Regions from separate parts of the Myceligenerans crystallogenes genome, predicted to be linked through region 2. Evidence: predicted binding sites of a transcription regulator. Region 2 holds the regulator's gene; the other holds the start of a gene.
What was found. The regulator Rex, encoded in region 2, represses fermentation and respiration genes when NADH is low (regulators of the CRP and FNR family bind a similar motif). The targets are predictions, from matches to a motif close to CTTGTGAANNNNTTCACAAG.
Positions count from the first base shown of each region.

Region 1: a site for Rex is predicted at 7,642-7,661, ahead of mqo (malate dehydrogenase (quinone)). Genes of this name have one in related genera too.

Region 1 is NZ_BAAANL010000005.1:388,160-398,267, forward strand. It holds gene ABD208_RS14210 (glutaredoxin family protein) at 1-113, shown strand, start outside; gene ABD208_RS14215 (siderophore-interacting protein) at 135-968, opposite strand; gene ABD208_RS14220 (maleylpyruvate isomerase family mycothiol-dependent enzyme) at 1,059-1,826, opposite strand; gene ABD208_RS14225 (VOC family protein) at 1,882-2,274, opposite strand; gene ABD208_RS14230 (GNAT family N-acetyltransferase) at 2,322-2,843, shown strand; gene ABD208_RS14235 (VOC family protein) at 2,986-3,414, shown strand; gene ABD208_RS14240 (SRPBCC family protein) at 3,520-4,029, opposite strand; gene ABD208_RS14245 (SCO4848 family membrane protein) at 4,173-4,391, shown strand; gene ABD208_RS14250 (pyridoxine/pyridoxamine 5'-phosphate oxidase) at 4,436-5,101, shown strand; gene ABD208_RS14255 (CHAD domain-containing protein) at 5,147-6,028, opposite strand; gene mqo (malate dehydrogenase (quinone)) at 6,127-7,623, opposite strand; gene ABD208_RS14265 (CGNR zinc finger domain-containing protein) at 7,738-8,274, opposite strand; gene ABD208_RS14270 (EamA family transporter) at 8,314-9,453, shown strand; gene pntB (Re/Si-specific NAD(P)(+) transhydrogenase subunit beta) at 9,655-10,108, opposite strand, start outside.
Region 2 is NZ_BAAANL010000001.1:279,186-289,293, reverse strand. It holds gene aqpZ (aquaporin Z) at 1-248, shown strand, start outside; gene ABD208_RS01125 (MarR family winged helix-turn-helix transcriptional regulator) at 329-826, opposite strand; gene ABD208_RS01120 (YceI family protein) at 1,006-1,563, shown strand; gene ABD208_RS01115 (HAD family hydrolase) at 1,598-2,407, opposite strand; gene ABD208_RS01110 (glutaredoxin family protein) at 2,534-2,788, shown strand; gene ABD208_RS01105 (redox-sensing transcriptional repressor Rex) at 2,913-3,563, shown strand; gene ABD208_RS01100 (potassium channel family protein) at 3,622-4,293, opposite strand; gene ABD208_RS01095 (TrkH family potassium uptake protein) at 4,360-5,775, opposite strand; gene ABD208_RS01090 (acetoin utilization protein AcuC) at 6,004-7,182, shown strand; gene ABD208_RS01085 (30S ribosomal protein bS22) at 7,382-7,480, shown strand; gene ABD208_RS01080 (ABC transporter permease) at 7,651-8,376, opposite strand; partial or broken gene ABD208_RS20435 (ABC transporter ATP-binding protein) at 8,712-9,227, opposite strand; gene ABD208_RS01070 (hypothetical protein) at 9,373-10,080, shown strand.

The DNA of each region.
Region 1 (10,108 bases), on a different contig from region 2:
AGGACATCGCCGGCCGCGACATCATCCCGGTGCTCATCTTCCCGGACGGCTCCCACCTCGCCGAGCCCACCAACGCGGAACTCGCGGAACACCTCGACTGCCGCGGCCTCTGACCCGGGATCAGCCGCCCGAGATCAGCTGGGGGACGCCTTGCCGTGCTTCCAGTAGCCCACGAAGTCCGTGTGGGCCTTGGGGACGCCGCGGTCGTTGACCAGATGGCGGCGGGCGCCGGTGGCGAGGGACGACTCGCCGATGCTGAACGCGTAGCCGGACCCGGCCGGGAGCTCGGTCTCGCGCAGGGCCGCGAGCGCCGCCTCGCCGGGAATCGCGTGCTCGCCCGCGGCGGTCTCGTCACGCACCACCCACCGCAGGTCCATCCCCGGCGGCACGCGGAACTCCTGCTTGTCCGCGGCCGCGGGGACCTCCACGATCGCCGCGCCGTACGTGCCCTGCGGGAGGGACTCGCAGATCCCGGCCACGGCCGGGAGGCCGGACTCGTCCGCGACGAGCAGCGTCCAGTCGTGCTCGTGCCGGGGGTTGTACCCGAGGCCCTGGTCGAGGATCCCGACCCGCTCCCCCACCTGGCAGCTCGTGGCGAAGCCGGCGCCCGGCCCGGAGGTGCCGTCGTCGTCGGACCCGTGCACGACAAAGTCGACGTCGATCTCGGCGAGGTCCTCCCGCGCGGCGCGGATCGTGTAGTTCCGCACCCACGGCCGCCGCGACTTCGGTGTGGCGAGGTACTGCGCGTACCACCAGCCGGACGACGCCGTGGGCAGCTTGAGGTTGTCCTGGCCCTCGCGCGTCATGAACAGGCGGAACCACTGGTCGTAGCCCTGCACGGTGAGGCGGCGGATCCCGTCGCCGCCGAGCGTCACGCGCATCATGTGCGGGGTGATCTGCTTGGTCGCGACGACCTCCGCCATGACGACCTCGGGATCCACCGCCCGTCGTCCGTTGTATCCAGCCATGCGAGAAAGGTAAGGCAAACCTCACTCGTTTGACCAGGAGCGGCCGTATCGCGGACGCCGCCGCCCGGCGTCCGCGATCACCGCGGTGAGTTACCTGGCGGCCGGGGCGACGGCGGAGGGCCAGGCGCCGGGTTCCGGCAGCGGGACGGTCTCGCCGCCGCGGGTGGCGCGGACCGCGCCGGAGGGCTCGCGGCCGGCCAGCCAGGCGACGACGTCGGCGGGTGCGCCGCTGACGATCGTCTCCGCGGACGACGACGCCGCGGGCCCGGCCGCTCCCTGGGGTGACGACGCGCCGCCCTCCGGGGTGCCGTCGTCCTCGGACAGCACCACACCCTCCGGAAGGCGATCCGCGAGGAACTCCCGCAGGTGCTCCAGCAACCGCGGGTCCCACGTCTCGATGCCGATGCCCACGTTCGCGTCCACGGCGTGGATGCGCATCTCGCGCCACCAGGCCCAGAGGCAGCCGGTCACCGGCCCGTCCAGGTACGACGTCGTCGCCTCCCACACCGGCGAACCCGCGGCCGGCCACGCGGCGACGACCCGTTCCCGGGCGGCGGTGAGGGCAGCGAGGTGCTCGGCGGGCGTCCGGGTCGAGCCGGCCTCGATGGCGGCGTTGCGGCCCTCGGCCCCGCCGTCGTACGGCGCGATCCGCTCACCGCGGGCGGCGAACTCGGCCTGCCGCGCGAGCGCGTGCGTCACGCCCTCGATGTGCGCGAGGACGTGACCCCGCGTCCAGCCCGGTAGCCTGCTCGGTTCCGCGCAGGCTGCCGGGCTGGACGTGAGCTGCCGGACGGTGCCGGTCAGCGCGTCCAGCGCGGCGAGCGCGTCGGCGCGGGCGAACTCGATCCGATCGTGCATGGGGACTCCTTCGAACGTCGTCACAGAATCTGCGGCAAGAGCGCGGCGACGGGCCTCAGCCCAGCTCGCTCTCCCCGCGCAGAACGCAGAACTCGTTGCCCTCGGGATCGGCCATGACCACCCAGCCCGTGCCCGGCCCGTCGATGCCGCGGTGGTCGGCGACCTTCGTCGCGCCGTGCCGCAGCAGCCGCTGGTACTCGGCGTTGCGCTCGCCGGTACGCGGGCGCAGGTCGAAGTGGAGCCGGTTCTTGACGGACTTCTCCTCGGGGACCTTGATGAACAGCACCGGAACGCCCTTGCCCCTGGGGTCCTTCAGGTAGCACTCCTCGTGCTCGGGGTCGTTCGGGTCGTCCGGGTCCTCGACGTAGCCGAGCACGTCCTTCCACCATTCCGAGAGGGTGTACGGCTCACGGCAGTCGATGGTGACGTGCGAGATGAAGGCGACCATGCGCTGACTCTCCCATCTCCGGGCCCGGTGGCGCGAGAATGACGCCCATGGCTCTCAGGATTCGCGACGCGACGTCGCACGACGCGCCCGCCTGCGCCGCGATCTACGCGCACTACGTCCGCACCACGGCTCTCAGCTTCGAGTCGGAACCGCCGTCGGACGACGAGATGGCGCGGCGCATCGCCGCGTACGGGTCGAGCCACGCGTGGCTCGTCGCCGTGGACGACGACGACGTGCGCGGATACGCCTACGGCTCGCCGTTCTCGCCGCGCGAGGCGTACGCGTGGACGGCGGAGGTGAGCGTCTACCTCGCGCCCGACGCCGCCGGCCGCGGGCTGGGGCGCGCCCTCTACGAGGAGTTGTTCGACAGGCTCCGCGCCCGGGGCATCCGGCGCCTCCAGGCCGGTATCTCCCTGCCGAACGACGCCAGCCTCGGGCTGCACCGCGCGCTCGGCTTCGAGGAGGTCGGCACGTTCCGCCGTGTCGGCTGGAAGCACGGCCGGTGGTGGGACGTGCGGCGGCTCCAGCGCGATGTTCTGATGGACGACGACGGCGGGGCGCCGGGCTGACCGGCACGCCACCGGATCCGGCATGCGACATTCCACGCAAGAATTTCCGCGCGGAGCGATGAGTCCTGCCGGCGGCCGTCGTCGGTAGGGGTGTACACGACAACGCACGACCCACAACGCACCAGATTCCAGGAGCAGAGCAATGGCCATCACCCAGATCTTCGTCAACCTGCCCGTCGCCGACGTCGCCGCGAGCACCGCCTTCTACGAGTCGCTCGGCTTCACGAAGAACCCGCAGTTCAGCGACGAGACGACCTCGTGCATGGTCATCAGCGACAGCATCTTCGCCATGATCGCCACCAAGGAGAAGCTCCAGGGCTTCTCCAGGAACCCCCTCGCCGACGAGGGCGTCCGCGTGATCAACGCGCTCGGCGCGGAGTCCCGCGAGGAGGTCGACCGCATCGCCGGCGCCGCCCTGGCCGGCGGCGGCACCGAGCCGAACGACGTCCAGGACTACGGCTGGATGTACAACCGCGCCTTCACCGACCTGGACGGCCACCACTGGGAGGTCGCCTACATGGACGAGGCCGCCATGGCGGAGGCCTTCGCCGAGGGCACCCCGGAGGTCTGACCCGGGCGACCACCACCTCGGCGGCGATGTGGTGCCCCGCCGAGGTGGCAGTGCCCGCAGGCTTGCGGCAGAGCCTGCGCGGACGCCGCCTCGCGGCCAGGGGCGCTACCTCGCGGGCGTGGTCAGGTGGTTGCGGAGGCCTCGTTCGCCCGCGGACATGACCCGGGCGTGCGCCCAGGCGGCCAGGCGCCGGCTGATCCGCGTGGCGAGGAGCGCCGGTCCCCTGCGGGCGGTGACGATCCAGATGAGCCGGACCTCGCAGCCCGGCTCGGCGTCGTCGTCGGGCCTCGAGACGTGGACCGTCGCGATCCCGCGGAGATCGCCGGAGACCTGCAGCCGGGCACGGCCGCCACGCTCCGGCGTGGGCGGGCGTGACCCGGTCAGGTAAAGCCGGATCCGCACCCCTCCGCCGATCGGGCTGCGCAAGCGCAGGCGCACCCAGGAGCCGGGTGCGCCCAGGCCGTCCGGGCCGCTGACGACGCCCGCGGCCTCCTCGGACATCCCCGGCCACCAGTCCGGCCAGGTGACCCCCGGATCGGCGAGCACCGCCCACACCCGCTCCGGCGCCACAGGCAGCCGCCACCGATCCATCACACGCACCAAGAGCCCGCTCATACCCCCCATGTTCCCGCCCACCTCGTACCAATGGAGGGTCAGTAGCACCTCGGACCCCGAAATCGCCGCCTCGAATGGATGTGATGTGCTACTGACTCCTCCCCAGCTGGGGTTTGAGAGGTGGCAGAGGGGATACTGGGCGCGTGAATCTTCCCGTCGGGTGGTCGGTCGTGCTCCTCTTCGCCGGGCTGTGGAACCTGGTCATCTGGCCGCGGTTCTGGCAGCGCATCACCGCCGACCCGCGGTCCCGCGACGACGCCGGCAAGCCCACGGCGTTCCTCACGGTCCACGCCGTGCTGATCTCCGTCTCGCTGGCCCTCGGGCTCGCCGTCGGTGTCCTCGGGGTCCTGAGCCTGCTGTAGGCCCGAGCCTGCTGTCGGCGCCGTCGCGCGGGAGAATCGCCGGTATGACGAATCCGGTCCCGCTCCGCGAGCGCCTGCGCGCCCTGGCAACGTTCCCGCGCTCCGGCCTCCCGGACCTCGAACCCGCCGCCGCGCCGGCCACCCCGCACGAGCTGTTCCTGACCTGGATGGACGAGGCGATCGACGCGGAACTCCTCGCACCGCACGTCCTGATCCTCTCCACGACGGGCGCCGACGGCGAGGTGCACGCCCGCGCGCTCATCCTCAAGGACGTCACGCCGGAAGGCTGGTGGTTCGCCTCCCGGTCGTCCGGCCCGAAGGCCAAGGACCTCGGGTCCAACCCGCACGCCGCGGGAACGTTCTTCTGGCCCGGCCTCGGCCGCCAGATCAAGCTCACGGGAACGGTCGCGGCAGCGACTCCGGAGCAGAGCCGCGCGGACTTCCTCGCCCGCCCGGCCCGCTCCCGAGCAGCGGGCCTGGTCGACAACCAGAGCGAACCCCTCGGCTCGATCGCGGAATACGAGGCGGCGTACTCCGAGGCCCTGGACGCCGTCACCGCCGACCCCACCCTCACCGCCCCGGACTGGACGGCCTACGTCCTCACCCCCACCGCGGTGGAGTTCTGGCAGGCCACGGACGACGGCCCGCACACCCGTCTGCTCTACACGCACGCCGGTACGGCCTGGACGACAACCCTCCTCTGGCCGTAGGACCCAAGCGGCCACGATCGCCTCAGGTCACGGCATGAAGTGCTCTCATGAGTCCGGCTCGCCGGAGGTTTCTCCGGTCAGGACGTCGTAGGGCGTCGTGTCGTCACCGTGGGCCGCGGCCCGGGCGCGGTGCTCGTCCAGCCAGGTGCGGAGGGTGACCTCGTCCTGGTGCTCGCCGAGGCGGGACTGCGCCTCCTTCAGACGTTTGGCCTGCTTGGCGGCCTTGCGGCCGGGCTTGCCGGGAACGGCGTCGGCGACCAGCTCGGCGGCGTAGCGGGCCCGCTTGGCGGCGCGGCGGGCGCGGTGCCAGGCGGCGTCGGCGTCCGTCCCGGAGCGTTTCTCCGCGTCGTGCGCGCGCTTCCGGTACTTCTGGCGCGCCGCCTTCGCGGCCGCGACGAGCGCCTTCGCGCGCGAGTCACCGGAGGTCGGCAGCGGCACCGCATCGCCCTCCCCGTGCGCGGCGCCCGCCCGAGGCGCGGCATCCCCGGTCAGGCGGTCGAGATCCGCCCGGAGGGCGGCATGCTCGGGCGAGTCAAGATGCCCGACGACGGTGAGGCGGGCGCGCTCGTAGAGCTCGGCCAGCTGCTCGTCGAGCAGGGCGGCCAGATCGACGACGGCGGCCCCGTCCCCGGCCTCGTTCCGCCCGGCGGCGTCGTCCGCGACCCGCGCGACGCGCTCGCGGAGGAGCTCGCGCATGACCTCGGCGTCGCGGGCCGCGCCGAGCGTGCGGCCCCAGGCCCGGAGGCGCTGCTGCACGGACCGCATCTCGGGTGAGTCCTCAGCGAAGATCCGCAGGGCGCTGCGGATCTTGCGGACCGTGACGCGGGCCCGGTGGATGCTGTCGGGTACGTCGTCACGCGCGGCGTCCTCGTGCCGGCGCAAGGCGTCGGCCTTGTCGCGGAGGTACTCGGCGACGACGGGATCCATCAGTCCGTTCTACACCCGCCCGCGCGACGCCGGGCGCCGGCGCGACGCACCGCGGCCCGCCGCCCGGCAAGGGGAACGGCGGGCCGCGGTGTCGCGGATCAGCGGGCCGGGACGGTGTCCGTGGTGAGGGACGCGGCGTCGTCGGCGACGGCGGACGTGCCGGGGCCGGCGAGGCTCGGCATCATCGAGGCGAGCTGGGGCTTCCAGGTGTCGTAGCGGTCGGCGAAGCAGCGCTCCAGGACGCCCAGCATCGCGGAGACGGCCGTCGACGCGCCCGGCGAGGCGCCGAGCAGGCCGGCGATCGAGCCGTCCTTGGCGGCGATGACCTCCGTGCCGAACTCCAGCACGCCGCCCTTGCCCTTGACCCACTTGATGACCTGCACGCGCTGGCCGGCCGTGATCTTCTCCCAGTCGACCGGGCGGGCCGTGGGCATGAACTTCTGCAGCTCGTGGAACTTGTCCTCGCTCGGCAGCACGACCTGCTCGACGAGGTACTTCGTCAGGTCGAGGTTCCTCAGGCCGGCCTGAACCATCGAGGGCAGGTTGTGCAGGCGCAGGCTCGTGACGAGGCCCAGGTACTTGCCGCGCTTGAGGTACTTGGGGCTGAAGCCGGCGTACGGGCCGAACATCAGGTAGCTCTTGCCGTCCACGACGCGCGTGTCCAGGTGCGGCACGGACATCGGCGGGGCGCCGACCTCCGCCTTGCCGTACACCTTCGCCTGGTGCTCGGCGACGACGTCGGGGTTGTCCGTGCGCAGGAACTCGCCGCTGATCGGGAAGCCGCCGTAGCCCTTGGCCTCCTTGATCCCCGACGCCTGCAGCAGCGGCAGCGCGCCACCGCCCGCGCCGACGAAGACGAACCTCGCGTTCACGGTCCGGTTGCGGACGCCGGCGTTCCAGGAACGGTCGTGCAGCGAGAGGCGCCAGCCCTGCTTCGTCTTCTTCAGCCCGCGGACCTCGTGGTTGACGTGCAGGCCGGCGCCCCGCGACGTCGCCAGCGCGACGAGCTGGCGGGTGAGCTTGCCGAAGTCGACGTCGGTCCCGGCGGGGGCGCGCGTCGCGGCGATGGGCTCGGACTCGTCGCGGGCCTCGGTCAGCAGCGGCGCCCACCGCGAGATGACCTCGCGGTCCTGGGTGAACTCCAGGTCGCTGAACAGCTCGTGCTCGCGCAGGGTCTCCCACCGGCGGCGCAGGTAGTCCACGTTCTTCTCGCCGCGCACGAACGTCATGTGCGGGGTGACGTTGATGAAGTCGGTGCCTTCCATGAGGCCCGCGGTGAGCAGGTGGTTCCAGAACTCGCGCGAGGTCTGGAACTGCTCGTTGATCGCGACGGCCTTGGTGATGTCGATCGAGCCGTCCTTGCGCTCCGGCGTGTAGTTCAGCTCGCAGAGCGCGGCGTGCCCGGTTCCGGCGTTGTTCCAGGGGTTCGAGGACTCCTGGGCGATGTCGTCCAGCCGCTCGTAGATCGCGATCCGCCAGGTCGGCTCCAGCACGGAGAGCATCGCGCCGAGCGTGGCACTCATGATGCCGCCGCCGATCAGCGCGACGTCGACGTCGGTCGCAAGAGGCTTCGCAGTGGTGCGCGGGAAGTTCACGCTCTTCACACTACGGCGCTTGTGAAAGCTGGAACAAAGTTCGTGGCGGAGGTCACAAGGAATCGGCAGTGACGTCCCTCACGAGACCGTGATATCGCAGGTCAGCGATGGTGTTCAACCCTCCCGGCGGCGCGCGCGGTACGCCGCCACGGCGGCGCGGTTGCTGCACCGGTCGCTGCAGAACCGGCGGGACCGGTTGCGGGACAGGTCCAGCACGACGCCGCGGCAGGTGGGGTCCGCGCAGATCGACAGGCGCGAGACCTCGTCCGCGCGGAGCAGATCGGCCATGGCCAGGGCCGTCTCGGCCAGGATGCGCCGCGCGAAGGGGGCGTCGTCGTCGACGGCGTGGAAGTGCCAGCCCGTGTCGCCGTGCCGGACGACGCGCGGGACGGCGCCGAGCTCCGCCAGGAGCTCGTTCACGAGGGCCGCCGCTGCCGCGGGTTCGGCCGTGAGGAGTTCCCGCAGGCGCGGCCGGACGGCCTGGACCTCGGCGAGTTCGGCGGTGTCGCCGTCGTGGCGGCCGGTGTAGAGGTTCGCCACGTAGAACGCGTCGAGCTCGGCGACGGTCTCCAGGGTCAGCGGCGGTTCGGCGGAGTTGACGAGCGCGACCGCGGCCCGCAGCGCCTCCTCGGTGTCATGCTCGAAAAGCATGTTGACATATTACCTCCTCGCTCCGTACCGTCATGAGCCATGGCGGACTTGACGCATGACATCACGGCGGTACCGGCGGCGGGCACGCCTTCCGGAAGCACCTCGCCGGCCGCGCCCTCCGGAGGCGCACCGGCCGCGGTCGCACCCACCGGAAGCGCACCGGCCGCGGTCGCGCCCACCGGAAGCACGCCGCCTGCGGTCGCGCCCGTCGATAGCACGCCCCCTGAGGTCGCACCCGCTACCGGCGTGCGCCCGGCGGTCGTCCGGCCGCGACGTCGCCCCGGGCGCCTGACCGTCGGTTACCTCTTCGCCCTGGTCTCGGCCATGGCGTTCGGCCTGTCCGGCTCCTTCGCCAAGGGCCTGCTCGACGCCGGGTGGTCGGCCGGCGCCGCGGTCACCCTCCGCGTCCTGATCGGCGCGGCCGTGCTCGCCGTCCCCGCGCTGCTCGCCCTGCGCGGCCGCTGGTCCCTGCTGCGGGAGAACGCGTGGGTGTTCGCCGTCTACGGCCTCGTCGCCGTCGCGGGCACGCAGCTCACCTACTTCTACGCCGTGTCCTACATGGACGTGGCGGTCGCGCTGCTCATCGAGTTCCTGGCGCCGATCGTCGTCGTCGGCTGGATGTGGGCGCGCCACGGCCGCAGGCCGGGGCCCTGGGTCGTGGCGGGCGGCGCGGTCGCGCTGACCGGCCTGGCGCTCGTGCTGGACCTCGCCGCCGGTGGCGGCATCAGCGCCCGCGGCGTCCTGTGGGCGCTGGGCGCGATGGCGGGGTGCGCCGTGTACTTCGTGATGTCCGCGCGCCCGACGCCGCTGCCGCCGGTCACCCTCGCGGCGGGCGGTCTCCTGGTGGGCGGCGCGGTCCTGCTGGTCGCGGGCCTCGTCGGCGTCGTCCCGTTCGACGTCGCCCTGGTGCCCGTCCGGTTCCGGGACCTCACGGTGGACTGGTGGGTGCCGGTTCTCGGGCTCGGCCTCGTGACGGCCGCGGTCGCCTACGTCGCGGGGATCGCGGCGAGCCGCCGCCTCGGCGCCCGGCTCGCCTCGTTCGCGGGGCTGAGCGAGGCGGTCCTGGCCGTGATCTTCGCCTGGCTGCTGCTGGGCCAGTCCCTCGGCGCGATCCAGCTCCTGGGCGGCGCGCTGATCCTGGCGGGCGTCGTCATGGTCCGCGCCGGCGAGACCGCCTGACCGCGCAACGCGCCCCCGAACCCGGCGCCGCCGCCGCATTGTCCAGTCGGCCCGACGTCGCTCGGTCGGCCCAAAGTCGTGCAGTCGGCCGCCCGGGGAGCCGATTTTGCGACATCGAGCCGACCGCATCCGCCGGCCACCCATCCGCCGCCCAGACGTACGGAGGCCGCCCCGGAGCTCAGGGCGGCCTGCCGATCCCGGCTACAGCGCCTTGACGATGTCCTCCACGCGGTCCTTCGCGTCGCCGAAGAGCATCTGCGTGTTCTCCCGGAAGAACAGCGGGTTCTGCACGCCCGCGTAACCCGTGGCCATCGACCGCTTGAAGACGACGACGTCGCGCGCGTGCCACACCTCCAGCACCGGCATCCCCGCGATCGGCGAGCCCGGGTCCTCCTGGGCGGCCGGGTTCACGGTGTCGTTGGCGCCGATCACGAGGACGACGTCGGTGTCCGCGAAGTCCCCGTTGATCTCGTCCATGCCCTCGACGATGTCGTAGGGCACGCGCGCCTCGGCGAGCAGCACGTTCATGTGCCCGGGCAGGCGCCCGGCCACCGGATGGATCGCGAACCGCACGCGCACGCCGCGCTCGGTCAGCTTGGCCGCGAGGTCCGCCACCGGGTACTGCGCCTTGGCCACGGCCATGCCGTACCCCGGC
Region 2 (10,108 bases):
TCACGCTGATCCACCTCGTCTCGATCCCGGTCACGAACACGTCGGTGAACCCCGCGCGCTCGCTCGCGACCGCGGTGTACGGCGGGTCGGACTGGCTCGCCCAGGTGTGGCTGTTCCTCGTCTTCCCGGTCCTGGGCGCGGTCGTCGCGGGCCTCCTGTACCGGCTGCTCTTCGCCCCCACGGCGGACCGGGACGTCACGGCGGCGGATCCGGCGGCCGTCCGGGTGGACACCCGCGCGGCGAACTGACCCCTGGTGCCCCCGATCCGCCGCCGCCCCGGCCACGGGGATGCGGCGGGTCACGGACACGATCCCCGCGCGCCCGGGCGTCAGCTCGCGCAGCGGTCGGTGCCCTCGAGCTCCTCGAGGGACGCGCCGCTGATCTTGTCCATGATGCGGCCGAGCGACGCCAGTTCCTCCGGCTCCAGCACGTCCACCAGCAGCCGCCGCACCGCGCGCACGTGCCCGGGAGCCGCGGCCTCCAGCACCTGGAGGCCGACGTCGGTCAGCCGGCAGTTCACGCCCCGCCGGTCGCCGTCGGCGCTGCACCGCTCGACCAGGCCGCGCGCCTCCATCCGCGTCACGGTGTGGGTGAGGCGGCTGCGCGACAGCACCAGGCCCTCCGCGAGCACCGACATCCGCAGGGTGTGACCGGGCGCCTCGGAGAGCCGCACGAGGAGGCTGTACTCGCCGGTGGTCAGGTCGAGCTCGGCGTCGTGCGCCGCGCCGAGCGCGTCGAAGAACCGGGCGCTGCCCTCCAGGAACGCGCGCCAGTCGCGCTGCTGCCCGGCGTCGAGCCAGGGCACGTCCGACGTCGTGGACGCCATGCCGCATCCGCCTCCCTCGTGGCTTGTCACGGTACCTGCCCCAACGCACGCCGCCCCGACGGTCATCCGTCCGGATGGTTGTCACGGGCTCCCGGGAATACCTTACGAAGCGCAGCAGTTGGGAGTTCCCGAGGTAGTTGAGATCTCAACTACCCACCGACGAACGAGGAGAGAACACCATGGCCACCGCGCTCCCCGCCGGCATCACCGCAGGCACCTACGACATCGACCCGTCCCACTCGACCGCTGCCTTCTCCGTGCGCCACGCGGGCATCGCGAAGGTGCGCGGCACGATCGACCTGACCGCCGGCACCATCACGGTCGGCGAGGACGTCGAGTCGTCGGGCGTGACCGCCGAGCTGGACGCGAAGTCCGTCAACACCGGCGACTCGGGCCGCGACCAGCACCTCACCAGCGCGGACTTCTGGGGCGCGGAGGAGAACCCGGCCTGGTCGTTCCGGTCCACCGGCGTCGCGCTCGCGGGCGACGACATCACGGTCACCGGCGACCTCACGATCAACGGCATCAGCAAGGCCGTCGAGCTCAAGGGCGAGTTCACGGGCACGGCGAAGGACCCGTTCGGCAACCAGCGCGCGGGCTTCGAGGCCGCCACGGAGATCAACCGCAAGGACTTCGGCATCACCTGGAACGCGCCCCTGGAGGCCGGCGGCTTCCTGGTCGGCGAGACCGTCAAGATCACCCTCGACGTCTCGGCCATCGCCAAGACCGAGGGCTGACCCGGCCCCTTCGACGAGGGCTGGGCCGGCCGGCTCAGCCCTCGTCGAGGATCTTGCCCCGGATGCGGCGGCGCAGGGCCCGGATGACCAGGCCGAAGACCCACGCCGCACCGGCCCAGCTCGCCGTGCGGAAGCCGCGGCCCGCCAGCCGCTTCCGGCGGCCCCGGAACTCCCGGATGGGCCACCCCACCTCCTGCGCGTGCCGGCGCAGGCGGATGTCCGGGTTGATCGGGCACGGGTGACCCACCGCGTGCATCATCGGCAGATCGTTCATCGAGTCGCCGTACGCGTAGCTCGACGCCAGGTCGATCCCCTCGGTCTCCGCGAGCCCCTTGACCGCGTCCGCCTTGGCCGCCCCGTGCATGAGGTCGCCGACCAGACGTCCCGTGTAGAACCCGTCCTCGTGCGCGGTCACCGTGCCCAGCGCGCCGGTCGCGCCGAGGCGGCGCGCGATGAGCGAGGCGATCTCCATGGGCGTCGCCGTGATCAGCCAGACCTGGTGCCCCGCCGCGAGGTGCTCCTCCAGCAGGCGGCGCGTGCCGGGAAAGATGCGCAGCGAGAGAACCGTGTCGTAGACCTCCTCGCCGAGCGTCGTCAGCTCGGCGACCGTGCGCCCCGCGATCAGCTCCAGGGCGCGGTTGCGCACCTCGTTGATCTGCTCCCGGTCCTCGCCGAACATCAGGTAGCGGGCCTGGACCACGCCGAACCGCACGAGGTCCCGGGTCTTGAAGAACCCCCGCTGGTACGCCGCCCGCGCCAGGTGGAACGAGCTCGCGCCGCGGACGATCGTGTTGTCGACGTCGAAGAACGCCGCGGTAGCGGATCCGGGTTGCGTCGACGACATGCGCCTCACTCTATCCGCGCTCGCACCCTCCGACGCGCAGGTGCGCGCGCCCGCCGGAAGCGCGCGCGAGGCCGGCCGCCGGCCGCGGTCACCGCCCGCCGGCGGCCGCCGTCGTAGGCTCTGCTCGTGACCGGATCCGAACCACGCGTCGTCCTGTACACCCGCCCGGACTGCCACCTGTGCGCCACGGCCCGCGAGGTCGTGGAGTCGGTCGCGGGCCAGGCCGGCACCGGATGGACCGAGGTGGACATCACCGCCGGCCCGGGGGCGGCCGCGCTGACGGAGAAGTACGGGGAGTACGTGCCGGTCGTGGAGGTGGATGGTGTACAGCAGGGCTTCTGGCGCATAGACCCGGCGCGGCTGGCCCGTTTGCTGGCATGATCTGACACGACGACGACGCACGCGGTGCCCGCGGCCGAGCCCGAGCAACGGCAGCGATGGCGCTGACGACCGGAACAGCGAGCCCGCCGGACGATGCGGTCCGCGCGGGGAAGGAGCGAGCTGCATGGCCGAACCCAGTGAGAACGCGGTCCCTGCGGCGACGGTCGGTCGCCTGCCCTACTACCTGCGCGCCCTGCGGGACATGGCCGACGAGGGCGTCCTGCTCACGTCGTCGTCCGAGCTCGCGGAGCGCGCCGGCGTGGGGTCGGCGCAGCTGCGCAAGGACCTGTCGTTCCTGGGCTCGTTCGGCACGCGCGGCGTCGGGTACGACGTCGGGTCGCTCGCGGAGTACATCAAGGCCGCCCTCGGCCTGGAGTCGGAGCACCGGCTGGCGATCGTCGGCATCGGCAACCTCGGCCACGCCCTCGCCAACTACTCGGGCTACGCCCAGCGCGGCTTCACCGTGCGGGCGCTGCTGGACGCCTCGCCGGACGTCGTCGGCACCGAGGTCGCCGGTCTCGTCGTGGACGACGTCGCCGACCTCGAGCACGTGATCACCGCGCGCGACGTGTCCATGGTGGTCCTGGCGACCCCGGGCGCCGTCGCCCAGGGCATCGCGGAGCAGGTGGTCGCGGCGGGCGTCCGGGAGATCCTCAACTTCGCCCCGACGGCGCTGCAGGTCCCGGACGACGTCGTCGTGCGATCGGTCGACGTCGGCGGCGAGCTGCAGATCCTCGCCTTCCACGCCGCGGCCCGCGCCGCGGGCGCGTCCTGACGGGGCGCTTCCCGACCGGGCGCGTCCCGCCCCGGCGCGGCCCCGGCCGCGCGGCGGGTCAGGGGCGCGCCGCGAAGCGCTCCAGGAGTTCCGCGTGCCCGGAGCAGACCAGCAGGTCGTTCTGCGCGACGCGGGTCTCCGGCGTCGCGTACACGAACTCCTGGCCGGGGCTCTTGACGCCCATGACCGTGATGCCGTACTTCCGCCGGATGTTGGACTGCGCCAGCGTGAAGCCCTGCACCTCCTTCGGCGGGCGCATCTTGACGATGGTGAACCCGTCCTCGACCTCGATGTAGTCGAGCAGCTTGCCGCTGACCAGGTGCGCCACGCGCGCGCCGGCGTCGGCCTCGGGGAAGACGACGTGGTGGGCGCCGATCCGCGTGAGGATGCGGCCGTGCTCGGCCGAGACCGCCTTGGCCCAGATCTGCGGGGTGCCGAGGTCGACCAGGTTGCCGAGGATCAGCACCGACTGCTCGAGCGACGAGCCGACGCCCACCACCGCGGCGCCGAACTCCTTCGCGCCGAGCTGGTCGAGCGCGTCCGGGTTCGACGCGTCGGCCTCGACGAGCGGGATCCGGCCGGTCCACTGCGCCACGAGGGCGGGGTCCTTCTCCACGGCGAGCACGTCCTCGCCGAGCCGGTCCATCGTCGTCGCGAGCGCCGACCCGAACCGGCCCAGCCCGATCACGAGCACGCCGCCCTCGCGGCCCGGCTCCCTCTTCTCAGCCACTTTCTCTCCCTCGATGTCGCCGGGCACGATGCCGCCCGGCCGGATGTCCCGGCTGCCGCCCGGTGCTCATCCGATGATCGGACGTTCCTCCGGGAAGCGTACGATGCGGCGCCGGTCCCGGAGGGCCAGCGCCGCCGCGAACGTGATGCCGCCGGTGCGCCCCACGAACATGAGCGCGCTCAGCAGATACTTCGCCGCGTCCGGCAGGTCGGCCGTGATGCCGGTGGACAGACCCACCGTCGCGTACGCGGACAGCGACTCGAACAGGACCTGGCTCAGCGGGAAGTCGGTGATCTGCAGCAGCACCACGCTGGTCAGCATCACCACGGTCGCGCCGAAGAACGTCACGCCCAGGGCCAGCCGCAGCACGTCCGGCGGGATCCGGCGGCCGTACGCGTCGATGTCCTGGTCGCCGCGCGCCTCCGCGACGATCGCCAGGAGGATGACGGCGAGGGTGGTCACCTTGATGCCGCCCGCGGTCGACGCCGACCCGCCGCCCACGAACATCAGCGCGTCGGTGATCAGCCAGGTCGACTCCTCCATGGCCCCGATGTCCACCGTGCTGAACCCGCCCGACCGCGGGTTCACCCCGGCGAACAGCGCCGCGAGGATCTTGGCGGGCCAGTCCAGCGGGCCGAAGGTCTCGGGGTTGTCCCACTCCAGCAGGGCGATCGCCACGGAGCCGAGGAGCAGCAGCGCGGCGCTCGTCGCGAGCGTGAGCTTGGTGTGCAGCGTCAGCCGCAGGGACCACCGGCGCCCGACGCCGCGCTCGCGGCGCGAGCGGCCCTCCCGCAGCGCGCGGTACAGGTTGAGGATGACCGGGAAGCCGAGGGAGCCCAGGAACACGCCCAGCCCGATCGGCAGCACCAGGCCCCAGTCGCCGACGTGCGGGAGCAGGCCCTCGGTCGTCGGGACGAAACCCGCGTTGTTGAACGCCATGACGCCGTAGAACACCGAGTGCCAGGCCGCCGTGCCGGGGTCCCCCTCGAGCGCGAGGAACCGCGGGAACAGCATGGCCGCGATGGCCAGCTCGAGGGTCGTAGCGGCCACGATGACGGTGCGCACGAGGGAGCCGACGTCGCCGAGCCGGCCCGTCTTCTGCTCCGACGCCGTGAGGATGCGCTGGGTGAGGCCGATCTTGCGGGACACGATCATCCCGATGATCGAGGCGACGGTCATGATCCCGAACCCGCCGACCTTGACCCCGGCGAGGATCACGACCTGCCCGTACATCGACCAGTAGGTGGCGGTGTCCTGCACGGCCAGGCCGGTGACGCACACCGCGGACACCGCGGTGAAGACCGCGTCGACCAGGCGGGCCGAACCCTCCCCGGCCGTCGCCCAGGGTGCCATCAGCAGGAGGGTGAAGAGGGCGACCACCGCGGCGAACACCACGACCGCGAGCCGGGCCGGACTGCGCCGGGCGGCGGCGTCGGCCCACTCCCGGAACGCGAACGGCACGTCGCGAATCCGCCACCGCATCGTCCCGCCTCCTGTTCCGTCCGTCGTCCGAATGCCAGCAGGACTGTATCCCGCGCCGGCTCGTCCCGCGGACCGCCCCGCGGGCGGCCCCTGCGGTCAGCACGCGCGGTCGGCCCTCACGGGCGCCGGGCGCGGGCGCGGCGCGCGCCGCGCACATCCCGGGCCACCCAACGCACGGGAGCGAACACCCCGCTCGGCCCGTCGTCGATCTCCATTACGGTGTTGCCCGTGCATCATGCCCGCCTGGCCTGGAGCCCGGAGCTCCTGCGCTACGACTTCGGACCCGGCCATCCGATGGCTCCCGTCCGGCTCGACCTGACCATGCGGCTCATCCGGGCGTTCGGCCTCCCGGACCTGCCGGGGCTCGACGTCGTCGGCGCCGAGGAGGCCTCCGGCGCGATGCTGCGCACGGTGCACGACGCCGCGTACATCGAGGCGGTCCGGCGCGCCTCCACCGCCCTGGAACCCGATCCGGCGCGCGGCCTGGGCACCGACGACGACCCGATCTTCCCGGGCATGCACGATGCCGCCGCCCGCCAGGTGGGCGGCTCGGTGGCGCTCGCCGAGGCGATCTGGCGGGGCGAGGTCGCCCACGGCGTGAACGTCGCGGGCGGCATGCACCACGCGCAGCGCGGGGCGGCGTCGGGATTCTGCGTCTACAACGACGCCGCGATCGCGATCCAGCGCTTCCTGGACCTGGGCGCGGAACGCGTCGCGTACGTCGACCTGGACGCCCACCACGGCGACGGCGTCGAGGCGATCTTCTGGGACGACCCGCGGGTGCTGACCGTCTCGGTGCACCAGGACGGGCGCACCCTGTTCCCCGGGACGGGCTTCCCGGGCGACGTGGGCGGGCCGGGGGCCGCCGAGGGGACGGCGGTGAACGTGCCCCTGCCGCCCGGGACGGACGGCCCGAGGTGGCTGCGGGCGGTCGACGCGGTGGTCCCCGCCGTCGTGCGCGAGCACCGGCCGGACGTGATCGTCTCGCAGCACGGCTGCGACGCGCACGGCAACGACCCGCTGTCGCACCTGAACGTGGACGTCGACGCCCAGCGGACCGCGCAGCAGTGGGTGCACGCCCTGGCGCACGAGCTGAGCCAGGGCCGCTGGCTGGCGCTCGGGGGCGGCGGGTACGCGGTGGTCGACGTCGTCCCGCTGGCCTGGGCCTCCCTGACGGCCGAGGCCGCGCACGCGCCGCTGGCCGGCGGGATGCCGCTGCCCGCGGACTGGCGGGCGATCGCGCTGGAGATCTCGGAGATCGAGCCCGCGCAGACACTGGGTTCGGCGGTGCCGGTGGCGTGGCGGCCGTGGGCGGACGGGTGGGACCCGGAGGATCCGGTGGACCGTGCGGTGCAGGCCACGCGGCGCGCGGTGTTCCCGTTCCTGGGGCTGGACCCGTCCTACTGACCCTGGCGCCGACCCCCGGCCGCCGATCTCACACCGGTGCCGGACGGTCTCGATTACGGATGTGGCGGGATCTGCCGTTACCCTGGTGGGCAGACTCTTTCTCGTGTTGGTCGGCGCATGTCCGCGGAACCAACCGTGGATCATGTCAGCCGCGGTCCGTCGTCGGGCCGCCCGACCATCACAGACAAGCGAGGACCACATGGGCTCCGTGATCAAGAAGCGCCGCAAGCGCATGGCGAAGAAGAAGCACCGGAAGCTGCTTCGCAAGACGCGTCACCAGCGCCGCAACAAGAAGTGACTCGCGGGGCCCGGCCGGATCGGCCGGGCCCTCGTCGTTTCCCCGCACGGGGTCGTTTCCGCGCACGCGGTCGTCTCCGCGCACGCGGTCGTCTCCGCGCACGGCGTCGCGGGCGTCCGGCGTCGTCGTCCGCAGGCGGTACGACGCCGCCGTCGGGCCGTCCGACGCCGTCAGGCCGTCCGGCGACGCAGCGTCAGCACCCCCAGCACGACCGCGCCCACGATGAACAGGGCGATCACGCCCACCGAACCGCGCACGCCCGCCCACCCCTCGCCGGCGGCGAGATCCTGCATCGCCTCGACGGCGTAGGTCAGCGGCAGCACGTCCGAGATCCACTCCAGGACCTCCGGCATCTGGTCCCGCGGCATGAGCAGCCCGCACGTGATGAGCTGCGGCAGGATGATCGCGGGCATCATCTGCACGGCCTGGAACTCGGTCCGCGCGAGCGCCGACGCCGCGAGCCCCAGCGTGCACCCGAGGATCGCCACCAGCAGCGCGACGAGGAACACCAGCCACAGCGGGCCCTCGACGTCCATCCCGAGCCACAACGCCCAGCTGACGACGACGAGCGCCTGCAGCAGCGCCAGCACCGCGAACGCGAGCGCGTAGCCGGCCACGAGGTCGCCCTTGCGGATGGGCGTGGTCATCAGCCGTTCCAGCGTCCCGGACTGCCGCTCCCGCAGCGTCGCGACGCTGGTCACCAGGAACATCACGATCAGCGGGAAGATCCCCACGAGCACGGGCCCGAACGAGTCGAGCACGCCCGGGACGTCGTCGAACATCCACGCGATCAGCCCGATGAGCAGGCACGGCAGCACCACGATCAGCGCGATGGTCCGCTTGTCGGCGCGCAGCTGCGCGAGCACGCGCCCGGCGGTGGCGAAGGTCAGGTTCATCGCGGGCCCTCCTCCTCGGGGACGACGGCGGCCGGGGCGGGATCGGTCCGGGGCGCGGCGCCGGTGCTCGCCGGGGCGGCCGGGTCCGCGCCGCCGGCCCGGGCATCCGAACGCGCCTGCTCGATCAGGGCGAGGAACGCGCGCTCGGCGTCGGGCGCCCCGGTGGTCTCCAGCAGTTCGGCGGGCGTCGTGTCCGCCACGAGCCCGCCCTCGCGCATCAGGAGGAGCCGGTCGCACTGCGTCGCCTCGTCCATCACGTGCGACGACACGAGCAGCGACTTCCCCGACGCCGCGAGCTGCCGGAACGTCGCCCACAGGTCGCGCCGGAGCACGGGGTCCAGCCCGACGGTCGGCTCGTCGAGCACGAGCAGCTCCGGATCGCCGACGAGCGCCGCGGCCAGCGAGACCCGGGACCGCTCGCCGCCGGACAAGGTCCGTACCCGCTGTTTCTCGTGCCCGCCGAGATCGACGGTCGACACGGCCCCGGCGACAGCTTCCCTGCGCCGTCGCGGCGAGATCCCGGCAAGCGTGGCGAAGTAATCGAGGTTCTGCGCGACGGTGAGATCCGCGTACACACTCGCATCCTGGGTGACGTACCCGACCCGCCGCCGCAGCGGAGCGGACCCGGCGGGCTCACCGAGCACCTCGACGGTCCCGGACACCTTGTCCTGCACCCCGACGATGGCCCGCATCAGCGTCGTCTTGCCCGACCCGGACGGCCCGAGCAACCCGACGACGGACCCCGCGGGCACGTCGACATCGAACCCGGAGATGATCGCGCGGCCCCCGCGCACGACCCGCAACCCCGCAACCCTGACGGCCGCGGTCCCCGCCTCGGAGTTTTTCCCCATGCGATGAATTATGCGCCCAGCACGTCGGCACCACAAGCACCACCTGGGATACTTGCGCCGGTCGTCAAGATCCATCTAAGAGCATTTATTATTGCGTATGCGCACAGAAGATGCGATCTAGCTAGATTGCTATGAAAATCGTCTGGTGACGGCAACGGCAACAGACCTCCACGCTGCAGGCTCGCACCTCGAACAAGGCAACCAACCGCGGCAGCCAGGTGACAAGGGCTATCGCTCTCCCCGGCAACTTGCCGCGCTCGCCACTCTCGGCGATCCACCGGTCGACCCGCACAGGGCCCGAGCGCTCAAGAAGAGCGACAATCCAGCCCTTCACGCAGAGGCCGACGCCTACTGGCAGAGTCGGCGGAGGCTCCTTGGCGTCGAGTTCGTCGACGCGCTATGCCGACGAGCTGAACCGGAACGCCTCACACCACATGAGATCACGTTTCTGGAGCGCTTCCTTGACCTCGGCCACCGCGTGCGGTGGATCGTTCGCGACTCAGCATCTCTTCGCTCGACCAACGACTTCTTCTGGGGAGAAGAGGAACCCATCGCCTGCGAGCTGAAGACCACAGGCACAAAGCTCTCCACGATCACAGACCGGATCGTCGACGCTGTCAGCAAGGCAAGGGGCCACAACGTCACCAAAGAAAATTTCCTCATCGACCTCGGAGATCGGGACTTGACGCCAAGCGTCGCCGAGCGACTTACAAACTTCAATCGGAAGCGACTCGAGTTGTTCGAAAACGCGACCCATGATGAGCGCGCTCGCTACGTCGGCAGTGCGCCGTATGCAATCGCGCGCCTCTGGATCATGTCCCGAGGAATGCTGCGAGAGATCGACCTCGCGTGAGAATTGACGTAGGGCGCGATCCTCCGCG